Regions from separate parts of the Pseudomonas sp. Tul2A7 genome, predicted to be linked through region 1. Evidence: predicted binding sites of a transcription regulator. Region 1 holds the regulator's gene; the other holds the start of a gene.
The links. The regulator FliA, encoded in region 1, starts transcription of late flagellar genes. The targets are predictions, from matches to a motif close to CTAAAGTTTNNNNNNNNNNNGCCGNTAA.
Positions count from the first base shown of each region.

Region 2: a site for FliA is predicted at 3,151-3,178, ahead of ACOYXJ_RS08710 (methyl-accepting chemotaxis protein). Genes of this name have one in related genera too.

Region 1 covers NZ_CP186499.1:246,305-254,294, reverse strand. The annotation lists gene flhA (flagellar biosynthesis protein FlhA) at 1-884, shown strand, start outside; gene flhF (flagellar biosynthesis protein FlhF) at 896-2,236, shown strand; gene fleN (flagellar synthesis regulator FleN) at 2,353-3,183, shown strand; gene fliA (RNA polymerase sigma factor FliA) at 3,180-3,920, shown strand; gene ACOYXJ_RS01245 (chemotaxis response regulator CheY) at 4,087-4,458, shown strand; gene ACOYXJ_RS01240 (protein phosphatase CheZ) at 4,477-5,265, shown strand; gene ACOYXJ_RS01235 (chemotaxis protein CheA) at 5,320-7,590, shown strand; gene ACOYXJ_RS01230 (protein-glutamate methylesterase/protein-glutamine glutaminase) at 7,640-7,990, shown strand, end outside.
Region 2 covers NZ_CP186499.1:1,956,560-1,964,549, forward strand. The annotation lists gene ACOYXJ_RS08700 (non-ribosomal peptide synthetase) at 1-517, shown strand, start outside; gene ACOYXJ_RS08705 (SRPBCC family protein) at 540-1,007, shown strand; gene ACOYXJ_RS08710 (methyl-accepting chemotaxis protein) at 1,155-3,035, opposite strand; gene ACOYXJ_RS08715 (sigma-70 family RNA polymerase sigma factor) at 3,340-3,840, shown strand; gene ACOYXJ_RS08720 (FecR domain-containing protein) at 3,840-4,841, shown strand; gene ACOYXJ_RS08725 (TonB-dependent siderophore receptor) at 4,930-7,434, shown strand; gene ACOYXJ_RS08730 (PepSY-associated TM helix domain-containing protein) at 7,513-7,990, shown strand, end outside.

The DNA.
Region 1 (7,990 bases):
TTCGTGACAACCTCGATCTGGCGCCCAGCGCCTATCGACTGACGCTGATGGGGGTGATCCTCGCCGAGGCCGAGATCTATCCGGATCGCGAACTGGCGATCAACCCGGGCCAGGTCTACGGCACGCTCAACGGGATCAACGCCAAAGATCCGGCTTTCGGCCTGGAGGCGGTGTGGATCGAAATCAGCCAGCGGGCCCAGGCACAATCGCTCGGTTACACCGTGGTCGACGCCAGCACCGTGGTCGCCACGCACTTGAACCAGATTCTGTACAAGCACTCCAGTGAGCTGATCGGCCACGAAGAAGTGCAGCAACTCATGCAATTGCTGGCCAAAAGCTCGCCGAAACTGGCTGAAGAGCTGGTGCCGGGCGTGGTCACGTTGTCGCAGTTGCTCAAAGTGCTGCAAGCGCTGCTCGCCGAACACGTGCCGGTGCGCGATATCCGCAGCATTGCCGAAGCCATCGCCAACAACGCCGCGAAGAGTCAAGATACCGCCGCGTTGGTCGCCGCTGTGCGCGTCGGCGTATCTCGCGCCATCGTCCAAAGCATTGTAGGCACTGAGTCCGAGCTGCCTGTGATCACCTTGGAACCAAGGTTGGAACAAATATTGCTCAATAGTCTGCAGAAGGCAGGACAAGGCTCGGAAGAGGGCGTTCTGCTGGAGCCAAGCATGGCCGAGAAGCTGCAGCGTTCGCTCATCGAAGCGGCGCAGCGTCAGGAAATGCAAGGTCAGCCGGTGATCCTTTTGGTCGCCGGCCCGATCCGCGCGATGCTCTCGCGCTTTGGCCGCCTCGCAGTCCCTGGATTGCATGTGCTGGCCTACCAGGAAATACCGGACAACAAGCAAGTGACCATCGTTGCGACAGTAGGGCCCAACGGCTGAGGTAGTGGTTTATGCAAGTTAAGCGTTTCTTTGCCGCCGATATGCGTCAGGCCATGAAGCTGGTTCGTGATGAGCTGGGCGCTGATGCCGCCATCATTGGCAACCGCCGCATTGCCGGCGGTGTCGAGCTGACGGCGGCACTGGATTACAAATTGTCGGCGCTGGCGCCACGGGTTCCGAACATGGAACTCGAAGACGAGCTGCGCAAGACCCAGTCGCGCATCGTCACCGCCCAGGCCGAGTTGAGCCTGCGTGGCGAAGCCGATGGCAATAGCAACCGCCAGATCTTCGCCGGCCTGCCGTTGACCGCTGGTTTGCCGCTGACTGCCGCTGAACCGCTGAGCGAGCCGACTTACGCCGCCCCGGCGCGTCCGGCCCCGGCGCCTGCGCAGTCTTCCGGCGGTGTTGATCCGCGCGCACTGGATTCGATGCGTTTTGAATTGAACAGCCTGCGCGAGCTGATGGAAGTTCAGCTCGGCACTCTGGCCTGGAATCAGCTGCAAGGCAGCCGTCCAGCGCAAGCCAATCTGTATCGTCGTCTGCAACGTATCGGTCTGTCCGGCCCGTTGTCGCGCGATCTGCTGGCGATGATCACTGATATCGAAGAACCCCGTCAGGCCTGGCGCATGTTGCTCGCACACCTGGCGCGGATGATTGCCGTGCCGGAAGTCGAGCCGCTGGAAGAGGGCGGTGTGATTGCCATGGTCGGCCCTGCCGGCATGGGCAAGACCACTACTCTCGCCAAGCTTGCCGCGCGTTATGTGCTGAAATACGGCGCGCAGAATGTCGCGCTGGTGAGCATGGACAGTTTCCGCATCGGCGCTCAGGAACAACTGAAGACGCTGGGCCGCATTCTCAATGTGCCGGTAACTCACGTCGATCCGGGCCAATCGCTGGTGCAGGCACTGGATCCACTGCTGCGCAAACGCGTGGTATTGATCGATACTGCCGGCCTGCAAGCCAGTGATCCGGCGCTGCGCATGCAGCTGGAAAGTCTGGCCGGACGTGGCATTCGTTCAAAAAATTATCTGGTCTTGGCAACCACCAGCCAGAAACAGGTTCTAACCGCCGCTTATCACAGTTACAAGCGTTGCGGGCTTGCCGGCTGCATCCTGACTAAACTGGATGAAACGGCCAGCCTTGGCGAAGTGTTGAGCCTGGCGATCAGTCATGAATTGCCGGTCGCGTACCTGACCGATGGCCCACGGATTCCGGATGATTTGCATCTGCCGCGCCGTCATCAACTGGTCAGTCGCGCCGTCAGCGTGCAAATGCAGGAAGAACCCAGCGAAGAAGCCATGGCTGACATGTTCGCTGATATCTATCACAGCCCGACCAAGCAGGTAGGCTGAGGTATTCATGAACAGTTTTTGTACCTACATCGATGGTCTGCCATGCATTGTTCCGGTTGTGAACGCGCAGCCAGTAATGTGGCCTCCGTCTATGCAAGACAAGGTAAAGAAATAACATGGGCAGCATGCATCCCGTACAGGTGATCGCGGTGACCGGCGGCAAAGGTGGCGTCGGCAAGACTAACGTGTCAGTGAACTTGTCGCTGGCGCTGGCAGAGCTTGGCCGTCGGGTCATGCTGCTGGACGCCGACCTCGGTCTGGCGAACGTTGACGTATTGTTGGGGCTGACCCCTAAACGCACGCTGGCCGACGTCATCGAAGGCCGTTGCGAGTTGCGCGACGTGCTGTTGCAAGGCCCCGGTGGCATCCGCATCGTCCCGGCCGCGTCCGGCACGCAAAGCATGGTGCACCTGAGCCCGGCGCAACACGCCGGTCTGATTCAGGCGTTCAGCGACATCGGCGACAATCTCGACGTACTGGTGATCGACACCGCTGCGGGTATTGGTGACTCGGTAGTCAGTTTTGTACGCGCCGCGCAGGAAGTGTTGCTGGTGGTCTGCGACGAGCCAACCTCGATCACCGACGCTTACGCGCTGATCAAACTGCTCAACCGCGATTACGGCATGAACCGCTTCCGCGTGCTGGCCAACATGGCGCAGAGCCCGCAGGAAGGGCGCAACCTGTTCGCCAAGTTGACCAAGGTCACGGACCGCTTCCTTGACGTCGCTCTACAATACGTCGGCGCCGTGCCTTACGACGAAAGCGTGCGTAAAGCGGTGCAGAAGCAGCGCGCGGTGTACGAAGCCTTTCCGCGTTCCAAGTGCGCACTGGCGTTCAAGGCGATCGCGCAGAAGGTCGACACCTGGCCGCTGCCCGCCAACCCGCGTGGCCACCTTGAGTTTTTCGTCGAGCGCCTCGTGCAGCAAACGGCAGGGCCCGTGCTATGACAGCAAGCGGTATGAACTACTACAAGAAGTCGGCACGTGACGCGCAGTACGAGTTGATCGAGCGTTACGCGCCACTGGTCAAACGCATTGCCTATCACTTGCTGGCACGCTTGCCGGCGAGTGTGCAGGTCGAAGACCTGATCCAGGCCGGGATGATCGGCCTGCTCGAAGTCTCGACCAAATATGACGCCAGCAAAGGCGCCAGTTTCGAAACGTACGCGGGCATACGAATCCGCGGCGCGATGCTCGACGAAGTGCGCAAAGGGGACTGGGCGCCACGCTCGGTTCACCGCAATACCCGGATGGTCAGCGACGCAATTCGCTCAATTGAAGCTAAAACCGGCCGTGATGCTAAAGATCACGAGGTTGCGGCCGAACTCCAATTGAGTCTCGACGATTACTACGGGATTTTGAATGACACTTTGGGCAGTCGCCTGTTCAGTTTCGACGACCTGTTGCAGGACGGCGAACACGAAGGGCTGCACGAGGATGGCGCGAGTGCTCATATGGAGCCGTCACGCGATCTGGAAGATGAACGCTTCCAGGCGGCGCTGGCGGACGCGATTGCCAATTTGCCGGAGCGTGAGCGACTGGTGTTGGCGCTGTACTACGACGAAGAGCTGAACCTCAAGGAGATCGGTGAAGTCCTTGGCGTCAGTGAATCGCGGGTCAGCCAGTTACACAGCCAGTGCGCGGCCCGTTTGCGGGGGCGTTTGGGGGAGTGGCGAGCGCGCTGAAGGCAGTGTGGGGACACTGCGAACGAGGCTGGTGCGGTGATGAACGGCACCGGTCTTGCTCTGTTGTGCTCCAGACAGTCTTTGAGTGCTGCGCCGATTGATTGAAGTGGCGCGTCCAGGTGCTGGGCGCGTTTAAGACTGCTTGGAGGTCGAATTGAACAAAGACATGAAAATCCTCATCGTTGATGACTTCTCAACGATGCGGCGGATCATCAAGAACCTGCTGCGTGATCTTGGGTTCACCAACACCGTCGAGGCTGACGATGGCGTGACTGCCATTCCAGTGCTCAACAGCGGAAGCATCGACTTTCTGGTAACGGACTGGAACATGCCGGGCATGACCGGTATCGACCTGCTGCGCCACGTGCGTGCCGATGAAAAGCTCAAGCACCTGCCAGTGCTGATGGTGACTGCAGAAGCCAAGCGCGAGCAGATCATCGAGGCCGCTCAGGCCGGTGTGAACGGCTACGTAGTCAAACCTTTCACGGCTCAGGCGTTGAAAGACAAAATCGAGAAGATTTTCGAACGCATCGGCTGATGAACGCGCGGGGGAGCTATGGAGCATAACGAATCTTCACAGGGCGATTTCGAGTCGACCCTGAAAAAACACGCGGTCGAACTGGTCGAAAGCCTTGAAAAAGGCAGGTTCGGCGACGCTGTGCAACTGATCCATGAGCTCAATCAGACCCGTGACCGTGGCCTGTACCAGGAAGTGGGCAAGCTCACACGTGAACTGCACAGTGCGATCGTCAACTTCCAGATCGACCCGAACATGCCGCAGGCCGAGGAAGTGTCGCAAATCACCGACGCCACCGAACGCCTGGGCTATGTGGTCAAGCTGACGGAAGCCGCGGCCAACCGCACCATGGATCTGGTGGAAAGCGCCACACCGGTGGTCAACAGTCTGGCTGATGAAGCGCAGACCTTGAGCGCCGATTGGGGTCGCTTCATGCGTCGCGAGGTCGGGGCTGAAGAGTTCCGTGAACTGGCGCGCCGGGTCGACGGTTTTCTGTCACGCAGCAGCACGGACAACCGTGCGGTGTCGAGCAATCTCAACGACATCCTGCTGGCCCAGGATTACCAGGACCTCACCGGTCAGGTGATCAAGCGTGTGACCCAGCTGGTCACCGAAGTCGAAAGCAATTTGCTCAAACTCGTGCTCATGGCCAGTCAGGTCGACCGCTTTGCGGGCATCGAACATGACCGCGCCGCGATGCTTGCAGAAAAAGATCCACAAAAACATCTCTCGCAGGGTGAAGGTCCGCAGATTCATGCCGATAAACGAGAAGACGTTGTGTCCGGTCAGGACGATGTGGACGATTTGTTATCCAGCCTCGGGTTCTAGAGTTTTGGAATTTTAGGTTTTTTGGGTTTTTAGACCTGTAGGAGCACCCCATTAATGAGCTTCGGCGCCGATGAAGAGATCCTTCAGGATTTCCTGGTTGAGGCCGGCGAGATTCTTGAGCAACTGTCCGAACAACTGGTCGAGCTGGAAAGCCGCCCGGATGACGCAGATCTGCTCAACGCAATTTTTCGCGGTTTCCACACTGTAAAAGGGGGCGCCGGCTTCCTTCAGCTCAATGAGCTGGTGGAGTGCTGTCACATCGCCGAAAACGTGTTCGACATCCTGCGCAAGGGTGAGCGTCGCGTTGATGCAGAACTGATGGACGTTGTCCTCGAAGCACTGGACGCGGTGAACAGCATGTTCACTGAGGTTCGTGAGCGTGCGCCGATCACCGCGGCCACCCCGGAACTGCTGGCCGCCCTGGCGCGTCTGGCCGAACCGCAATCGGCGGACGAAGCCCCGGCTTCGCCAGTGGCCGAGATGATCGAAGAACTGGTCGTCGAAGGCGACGCGTCGGGCGACATCACCGATAACGAATTCGAACAACTGCTGGACTCGCTGAACGCCGTCAAGGCTGAAGCTGAAGCCCCGGCCGCTGCTGCACCTGCGCAAACGGCCAATGAAGCCGCGAGCGATGAAATCACCGATGCCGAGTTCGAGTCGTTGCTTGATCAGTTGCACGGCAAGGGCCAGTTCGCGGTGGACGCGGTTGCACCAGCGGCGACAGCCCCTGCGGCGCCGGCCAAGGGCGACAGCTCCGACATCACCGACGACGAATTCGAAGCCCTGCTCGATCAGTTGCATGGTAAGGGCAACTTTGCCGTGGACGCGCTGGAGTCGGCGATTGCTTCGGCACCGGCGCCGGCTGCTCCAGCGGCCGCCGCTGCCGGCAGTGATCTGATCAGCGATCACGAGTTCGAATCGCTGCTCGACGAATTGCACGGTAAAGGCAAGTTCTCCGAAGTCGGCACCGCCGCTGCTGGCAGTGCTTCGACCGTCGCCACGCCTGCCGCCAAGGCACCGGCCGCTGCTGCAGCGCCCAAGCCTGCCGCCAAGCCTGAGCCAAAAGCCGAAGCGCCAAAACCGGCTGCCGCTGCTGCACCGGCTCCGGCCCGTGCGCCGGCAACACCGCCACCGGAAAAACCGGCAAGCGAAGCCGAAACCACCGTACGCGTTGACACGGCGCGTCTCGACGAAATCATGAACATGGTTGGCGAGCTGGTGCTGGTGCGTAACCGTCTGGTGCGCCTGGGTCTGAACAGCGGCGATGAAGCCATGCAAAAGGCCGTGTCGAACCTCGACGTGGTCACGGCTGACTTGCAGACCGCCGTCATGAAGACGCGGATGCAGCCGATCAAGAAGGTCTTCGGGCGCTTCCCGCGTCTGGTTCGAGATCTGGCGCGTCAACTGAAGAAAGAGATCAACCTGGAACTGGTGGGCGAAGAAACCGACCTCGACAAAAACCTTGTCGAGGCCCTGGCCGACCCGCTGGTCCACTTGGTGCGCAACGCGGTCGACCACGGCATCGAGTCGCCGGAAGAACGCGAAGCGTCGGGCAAGGCCCGTGGCGGTCGCGTGGTGCTGGCGGCCGAACAGGAGGGCGACCACATCCTGCTGTCGATTTCCGATGACGGCAAAGGCATGGACCCGAACGTCCTGCGCGCCATCGCGGTTAAACGCGGCGTGATGGACAAGGACGCGGCCGATCGCCTCAGCGACACCGAGTGCTACAACCTGATTTTCGCCCCGGGTTTCTCGACCAAGACCGAGATCTCCGACGTCTCCGGCCGCGGTGTCGGCATGGACGTGGTGAAGACCAAGATTTCCCAGCTCAACGGTTCGATCAACATTTATTCGACCAAGGGCCAGGGCTCGAAGATCGTCATCAAGGTGCCGCTGACCCTCGCGATCATGCCAACCCTGATGGTCATGCTCGGCAATCAGGCGTTTGCGTTCCCGTTGGTCAACGTCAACGAAATCTTCCACCTCGACCTGTCGACCACCAACGTCGTCGACGGTCAGGAAGTGGTGATCGTGCGGGACAAGGCCTTGCCATTGTTCTACCTCAAGCGCTGGCTGGTCAGCTCCGCCGCTCACGAAGAGCAGCGTGAAGGCCACGTGGTGATCCTTTCGGTGGGCACCCAGCGGATCGGCTTCGTCGTCGATCAACTGGTCGGCCAGGAAGAAGTGGTCATCAAGCCATTGGGCAAAATGCTGCAGGGCACTCCGGGCATGTCCGGCGCCACCATTACCGGTGACGGCCGCATCGCGCTGATTCTCGATGTTCCAAGCATGCTCAAGCGTTACGCCGCACGGCGTATTTGAATCCGGGGCGGCGGGGCGACAACGTCCCGCTGCACCTAATGGAGTGTTTATGGCAGTCAAAGTCCTGGTGGTGGACGATTCGGGTTTTTTCCGCCGCCGCGTCTCGGAAATTCTTTCTGCGGATCCGAGCATTCAGGTGGTCGGCACCGCCACCAACGGTAAAGAGGCGATTGATCAGGCGCTGGCACTCAAGCCGGACGTGATCACCATGGACTACGAGATGCCAATGATGGACGGCATCACGGCAGTGCGGCACATCATGCAGCGCTGCCCGACCCCGGTGTTGATGTTCTCCTCGCTGACCCACGAAGGCGCCCGGGTCACCCTCGATGCGCTGGACGCCGGCGCGGTGGATTTCCTGCCGAAGAATTTCGAAGACATCTCGCGCAATCCGGAGAAG
Region 2 (7,990 bases), 1.7 Mb from region 1:
GTATCGCCCCGGCAACATCAGTTTCAACAGCTTGAGCGGCGTTTGTCAGCCGCACAAAAACCGCTTGATGCTGATGCTCAAAGGCTCGATCCAGCTCGGCCAGGTGCCGGCCTTCGCGCTGAATTTCGACCTGATGCCGGTGGACTTTCTTGCCCGCTTCATCGCCTTCCACGCCAGTCGTTATTCACCCGAGCGGGCGGTGTTCAACCTGCATAACCCCGAGCCGCTGAGCTGGGACGCCTATGTCGCTTCGTTCCGTGAAACCGGCAGCGAATTCGCGCTGGTCAGCGTCGCCGACTGGCAGCAGCAACTGGGCCGGGTAGACGCCGACAACGCGCTGTTCGGCGTGCTCGGTTTCTACCTCAACGGCTTCGAAGAAGACATCGGCGACATCTCCCTGATCGGCCACGCCAACGCCGAGGCCGGCGTGCAGCAGATGGGCGCGCACTACCCGCAGAAATCCCCGGCGCTGCTGCGTCGCGGCTGCGACTACCTGAAACAAATCAACTTCATCTGATCCATCAAAAAGGAGCAACACCATGAGCAATTTGCAACCGGACACCCTGATTAAAAACCCGCATGGCTGCCACGTTGTGTCGTCAGTGGAAGTACCGGCGGACGCGGCGCAAGTCTGGGCGGTGGTCGGCGACTTCGGCGGTTTCGACCGTTTCATTCCGGCGCTGTCGCACATCGAAACAATCGGCGAAGGTGTGTCCTCGCTGCGCAAGAAATGCTTCAAGGATGGCAACGTGGTGGTTGAGCAACTCAACTCCCGCGATGAGCACGCGCGGAGCATGACCTGGACGACGATTTACAACACGTTGGGGGTGGCGAATCTGTGGGCGGCGATGAATGTGGAGTCGCTGGGCGCAGGCAAGTCCCGGGCGACGTGGACGATCATTGCCGAGCCTGCTTCGGGGGGTGAGGAAGCGTTGCCGGGGTTCAAGGAGTTTGTGCAGGGGTTTGCGGATGATGCGATGGGGAATGTGTTGAAGCTGTTTGTTTAAGACTTCGGCTTTGCGGTGATTGTCAGACCGCTTTCGCGAGCAGGCTCGCTCCCACATTTTGATTGCATTCCTTCTGTAGGAACGCGGTCAATTTGTGGGAGCGAGCCTGCTCGCGAAGAACGATAACGCGGTCTCCAATCTGAAAAATCAGATCTTGAAGCTGTCGACCAGTTGCTTCAGGCGATTAGCCTGCTGCGACAGTGCATCACAATCCTTCAACGTCTCGTTGAGGTTGGCGACGCTCTGCTGGTTCAACAGGTTGATCTGGTTAACGTCGACGTTGAGGGTTTCCACCACGGCGGTCTGCTCTTCGGTCGCCGCTGCCACCGACTGGTTCATCCCGTCGATTTCACCGATGCGCTGAGTCACGCTGACCAGACGCAAACCGGCCTGGTTGGCCACTTCCACGCTCTGCTCGCTGGACGCCTGACTGGCGTTCATCGTAGTCACCGCTTCACGCGAACCGATCTGCAGCGAAGTGATCATCTTGTGGATCTCTTCTGCCGACTCCTGCGTGCGGTGGGCAAGGTTACGCACCTCATCCGCCACCACGGCAAAACCACGTCCGGCTTCACCGGCACGCGCCGCTTCAATCGCGGCGTTGAGCGCCAACAGGTTGGTCTGCTGCGAAATGCCTTTGATCACATCAAGGATGTGGCCGATGTTGTCGGTGCTGGCGTTCAGGGTTTCGATCTGCGTGCACGACAGGCTGATCTTCTGCGACAACTCGGTCATCGCCAGAATGGTTTGCTCGACCACCTGACGCCCGTCATCGGCCTGCTCGCTGGCGCCGCTGGCGTGTTGCGAAGCATCGGCGGCGTTGCGGGCGATTTCCTGAGTGGCGGCGCCCAACTCGTTGATCGCGGCAGCCACGCTGTTGGTACGTGCGCTTTGCTCGTCAGAGCCGACGATCGAGGCGTTCGACGAAGCCATTACGCGTTGCGACAAGTCATGCACATGACGGGTTGCCGACGACACTTCGGAAATCGACGCATGAATTCGTTCAACGAACTGGTTGAACGCGCTACCCAACTCACCGAACTCGTCTTTGCTCTCGACCACCAGACGACGTGTCAGGTCGCCCTCGCCCTGAGCGATGTCCTGCATCGCACGGCCCATGGTGGTCAGCGGACGCATCAACACGTTGATCAACAGGCTTAGCAGCAAGGCAATCGCGGCCACGGCGACAAACATCGCGATCAGTGCCGAGGTGCGGAATTGGCTGAGTGCGGCGTAGGCCTTGTCGCGATCGATCGACAGACCGATGTACCACTGCGCATTCGGCAGGTCGCTGACCGGAGTGAACGACAGAATGCGTTCCTGGCCATTGAGCACGACGTTCTGGTTGCCCTTCTCGATGCGTACGCTGGTGTTCGGATAGATGTCTTTCAGGTTTTTCATGACCTGATCTTTGTCCGGGCTGACGATCACCTGACCGTCGGCACTGACCAGGAACGCATGACCAAGGCCACCGAAGTCGACCGAGTTGATGATCTTCACCAGGGTTTCCAGGCTCAGGTCACCACCGACCACACCGAGCAGCTCGCCGTTCTTTTTCACCGGCATGGCGATGGTCACTACCAGGCCACCGACAGCGGCCATGTACGGCGGCGTCAGCATGGTTTTGTCGGCGACAACCGCTTGCTTGTACCAAGGGCGCTGACGTGGATCGTAGCCGTCCGGCATCTTCGCGTCAGGGCGCTGGGTAAACACACCGTTGGCCTGACCGACGTAGGTGAACTGGAAGTTCGAGGTGAAGGCTGGTTGATCGACCAGACCCGGGAAGTCCGCGTCCTTACCCTGATGGGCAACGTTCTGCGCGAGGTTTTCCAGCACCAGAATCCGCCCGCTCATCCAGTTCTGCACGCTGCTGGCGGTCAGATCACCGGCCTGCTGCACGGAGGACTGAAGGTTCTGGCGAATGGTGTTTCGCTGCAGATAATCGTTGTAGAGGGTGAACAGCGCGAACGCCAGGACCACGACGCCCGAGGCGGCCAACAGGATTTTATGGCTGAACTTGAGATTCATTTCATGGGACTTCTTATGCGAAAAGTGGGGATGCGTTCCGGATGCAACATTCCATGTACAGCGCAGGCAGCGTTCTTCTGGCTGCTCTACTTTGGTGCACGCATGTCTCACCAGTCTGTCGGCACGTGTCGGAGAAATCTTAGGGCTGAGCGGGAAATGGATGGCATTTCTGAAGGATTCCCGCCGAACGGCGTGCCAGAGCGTTCTCCCCGATGTTTTTCAGGGCTGATGTTCGGGTGGCAGTTGCAAATTTCGTAACCCTTGATGACAATGCGAGTAATTATCATTTGTGACGTTCGCGTTCATGTCCTCACCTGAGTTTGCAGTACAGGCGCTTTACAGTAGTCATCACGGCTGGCTTAACGCTTGGCTGCGCGCACGGCTGGGCAATGCGGCGGATGCAGCCGATCTGGCTCAGGACACCTTCGTCCGCCTGCTGCAACGCACCGAACGTCTCGAACTCAAAGCGCCTCGCGCCTTCCTGCGCACGATTGCGCGTGGGCTGGTGATCGATCATTGGCGCCGTGAGGAAATCGAACGTGCCTATCTGGAAACCATCGCCCATTTGCCCGAAGCCGAAACACCGAGTGCCGAAGCCCGGGCGCTGGTGATCGAACTGCTCGAGAGCATTGCGCGGATGCTTGAAGGACTGAAGCCGAAAGTGCGTCAGGCGTTTCTGTTGGCGCAGTGCGAAGGGTTGACCCACAAGCAGATCGCCGAACAGATGGGCCTGTCGTTACGTTCGGTTGAACGTTACGTCGCCGATGCGCTGTATCACTGTTATGTGCTGCGGTACGAAAGCTGATGCCTGTGGATAATCTTTCTCTGAGCCGCCGCACCGAGCCGCAGCAACAGGTGGTCAAGCAGGCCATTCACTGGCTGTTGCGACTGCGCAACAATCACGGCAACCCGCGCCTGAACCGCCAGTGTGAACAGTGGCGCGCCGAACACCATGAACATGAATTGGCCTGGCAGCGGGTGCAGTCGCTGCAAGCCGAACTGAGCAACAACCTGCGCGCAGTGCCCGGTGCGCAAGTGGCGTTCAACACCCTTGAAAACAGTGCGCAGGGTCTGGGCCGGCGACAGGCGTTGAAGCTATTGTCTGGTGCATTGCTGATGGGTTCCGCCGCCTGGCTGGCCAAGGACAATGCCGCGTGGCAGCAATGGAGTGCCGATTACGCCACCGCGACGGGCGAGCGGCGCGGCTTCCAGTTGCCGGACGGTACCCGGATCGAGTTGAACACTGCCAGCGCGGTGGATCTGGATTACACCGCGCAACAGCGCCTGATCAAACTGACTCGCGGTGAAATCATCGTCACGTGTGGTGGCGCCGACGAGGGCGCACCGTCTGATCGGCCGCTGCGGGTACAAAACCGTCACGGCACTTATGAGCCGGTCCATGCCCGATTCATCCTGCGTCAGGACAATGATTGCACACGGCTCAGCGTCACCCATGGCCAGGTTGCCATCCACGCCGGCGGCACTTCGGTAGAAGCTCTCGCCGGGCAAAGTTATCTGATCGACCGCCATCAGGTACGCCCGGCCCCGACGCTGGATATGGATGCTGGCGCCTGGATCGACGGCTTGATCGTCACACGCAATATGCGTCTGGGCGACTTTCTCGCGGAAGTCGCGCGTTATCGGCAGGGCTTTCTGAACTGTGCGCCGCAAGTGGCGGAGCTGCGTCTGTCCGGCGTATTCCGTTTGGAAGACACCGACAAGCTGTTAGCGATTCTGCCGCAGACGTTGCCGGTGCAATTGCGCTATCGCACGCGTTGGTGGGTGACCCTGGAACGTGCGGTCTGAAATTTTTTTGGCGGTTTTTTGCAGCAAGTCCGGCTTGGTCAGTAAGCACTTCAACTCAAGCGTTTGCGACTTCCTACGGAAACCTACAATGACTGTCCGCGCCACCTGTAAGAACTCTCCGAATTTCACTGCCGAATCGGGATTGCTGCGCCAAGCTATTCGCGCTGCGCTGTTTTCGACTGCACTGGGCGTTGTTGTGATGCCTTCCTTGAGCATCGCGGCAAATCCCGCGGCCAGTGCAGTCAGCCACCGCTACAACGTGGCTGCGGGCCCTCTCGGTGAGGCGCTGAATCAGTTTGCCCGTCAGGCCGGCATCACGTTGTCGATGACCCCGCAGCAAACTCAAGGACGGCAATCGCCGGGCGTACAGGGTGAATATTCGACCGATCAGGCGTTGAGCCATTTGCTCGGTGGCTCCGGTTTGGAAGCGGTTAGTCAGGACGGCAGCAGTTACATCCTGCGCACATTGGCTGAGACCGAAGCACTGGCCCTGCCGACCACCGACATTAAAGGCTTCGCCCTCGGCAACGCATTGGGCAGCATGGATGGCTACAACGCCACTCACAGCCAGATCGCCACCAAGACCAGTACCGCGTTGCTGGAAACTTCGCAAAGCGTGTCTGTAGTCACTCGCGAGCAAATGGACGATCAGGGTTCGCAGACTGTCTCGCAAGCGATGCGCTACACCCCGGGCGTACTGACCAATCCGTACGGCGCGACTCATCGCTATGACTACGTGGCAATGCGCGGCTTCAACGACGGCTCGGTGGACAACATCTACCTCGACGGCCTCAAGTCGATGGGCGACAGCGGCACTTACAGCACCATGCAAGTCGACCCATATTTCCTTGAGCGCGTGGACATTCTCAAGGGCCCCTCGTCGGTGCTGTACGGTCGCAGTTCGCCAGGTGGTCTGGTGGCGCTGACCAGCAAGAAACCGCTGTACGAGGCTTACCATCAGGTTCAAGCGACGGTCGGCACGCAAGGTCAGCGCGGGGTCGGTTTTGACTTCAGCGGTCCAGTCGATGACGACAAGCGTATTGCCTATCGTCTGACCGGGTTAACGGATCAGTCCGACACACAGTTCGACCACAACAAGGAAAAGCGCTTCGCTCTCGCACCAACGCTGAGTATCGATTTCAGTGAAGACACCTCGCTGACGCTGCAGGCTTATCTGCAACACGATCCGGACGGTGGCTACCACGGCGGAGTGCCGGCCGAAGGCACGATCCATCAGCGCAATGGCAACCGCATCTCGCCACACTTCTTCGAAGGTGAGCCAGGCATCGATGGTTATTCGCGTGATCAGCAATCGTTCGGTTATCAGTTTGAACATCGCTTCAACGATGTTTTCACCGCAAGGCAGAATTTCCGCTACCTCGACTCCAAAGTGAACATGGATCAGGTCTACGCCTACGGCTGGACCTCGCCGACCAGCAACGAGCTGAATCGCTACTACACCGGCGGAGATGAGCGTCTGCATGCGTTTATCGTCGACAACATGCTCCAGGCTGAATTTTTCACCGGTGCAACCAAACATACTGTGCTGATGGGCGCGGATTATCAGCGGCGTAAAACCGTGGTCGACTGGACCAGCGGCGGTCTTGCACCGATCAATGCGTTCAACCCGGTGTACGGCAATTCGGCGATCGACATGTATGGCGAGACCAGTTACCTGCGCCGTCTGGAACAGACCGGGGTTTATCTGCAAGACCTGATCGAGATGGACAAATGGCGTTTCTCGCTGGGCTTGCGTCAGGACTGGGTCGAGACGTCGGACGAAAACCGTATCGCTGAGGCCGGACGTCCGGTTGGCACAGAGATCAATGATCGCCGCACCAAACTCACCGGCCGTGCCGGCGCGCTGTACCTGTTCGATAACGGTTTGGCGCCCTACATCAGCTACTCCGAATCGTTTAACCCTAACTCCTACGCCGACAGCGCCGGTAACCCGCTGGCTCCTACCGACGGAACACAATGGGAAGTCGGCTTGAAGTATCAGCCACCGGGTACTGACAACCTGTTCACCGCGTCGCTGTTCCGCATCGATCAGGAAAACCTGGCAACCAAACTGCCGCAGGAAAACTTCTATCGCGCGGTCGGCGCTGTGCGCTCGCAAGGCTTGGAACTGGAAGCGCACATGCAGCTGACAGACAACCTCAAAGTACTCGGCAGCTACACTTTCACCGATATCGAATACTCGAAGTCGATGGTCAGCACCTTGAGCACACCGACCGATGTGATCGAGAACAAAGGCAACTCACCGACGCAGGCCCCGCGTCATATGGCGTCGTTGTGGGCGGACTACAAGTTCGACAGCGCGGCACTCGATGGCCTGCGACTCGGCGGCGGCATGCGTTATGTCGGCTACAGTTGGGCGGATGCGGAAAACACCCTGAAGGTGCCCTCCTACACATTATTCGATGCCTCGATTGGTTATGACTTGGGCAAAGTTGGCTTGAAGGGCGTTGATGTGCGTCTGAATGCGAACAATCTGACCAACGAGTCCTACGTCGCCTCCTGCGCCAGTCTGAACTTCTGCTACATGGGCGAAGAGCGCAACGTCGCGGCGACGGTCAGCTACCAGTTCTAAGCCTTTTGTCCTGTGCATAAAAAAGCCAGCCCCTGAATGTTCAGGGGCTGGCTTTGTCGTTTCTATGGGGAAATTCTCATGCGTGCGTTTTTGGTGTTGTTGCACCGTTATATCGGCTTGGCCACCGCGATTTTCTTGCTACTCGCCGGCGTGACCGGGAGCATTCTCGCGTTCAATCATGAGTTGGATGAATGGTTGAATCCGCAGTTTTATGCGGCGTCTGCACAGGGTTTGCGCCTGCCACCGGGCGAGTTGGTTGATGCGGTGCAATCTGCACATCCGAAGTTGCAAGTCTGGTACATGGAGTACCCGAGTGAAGCTGGACACACTGCGTTGCTTGCAATGGTCCCGCGTAATGATCCGTCAACCGGCAAGCCGTTCGATGAACGTAATCGGGTGTTCTATCTGGATCCGGTGAATGCTGAGCAAAAGGGTCAGCGGTACTGGGGTGAGTGCTGTTTTCAGCGGGAGAACTTTGTCCCTTTCATTCTCGAGTTTCATTACAACCTGACATTGCCGGGTAACTGGGGATTATTGCTGATGGGGTTGGTTGCGA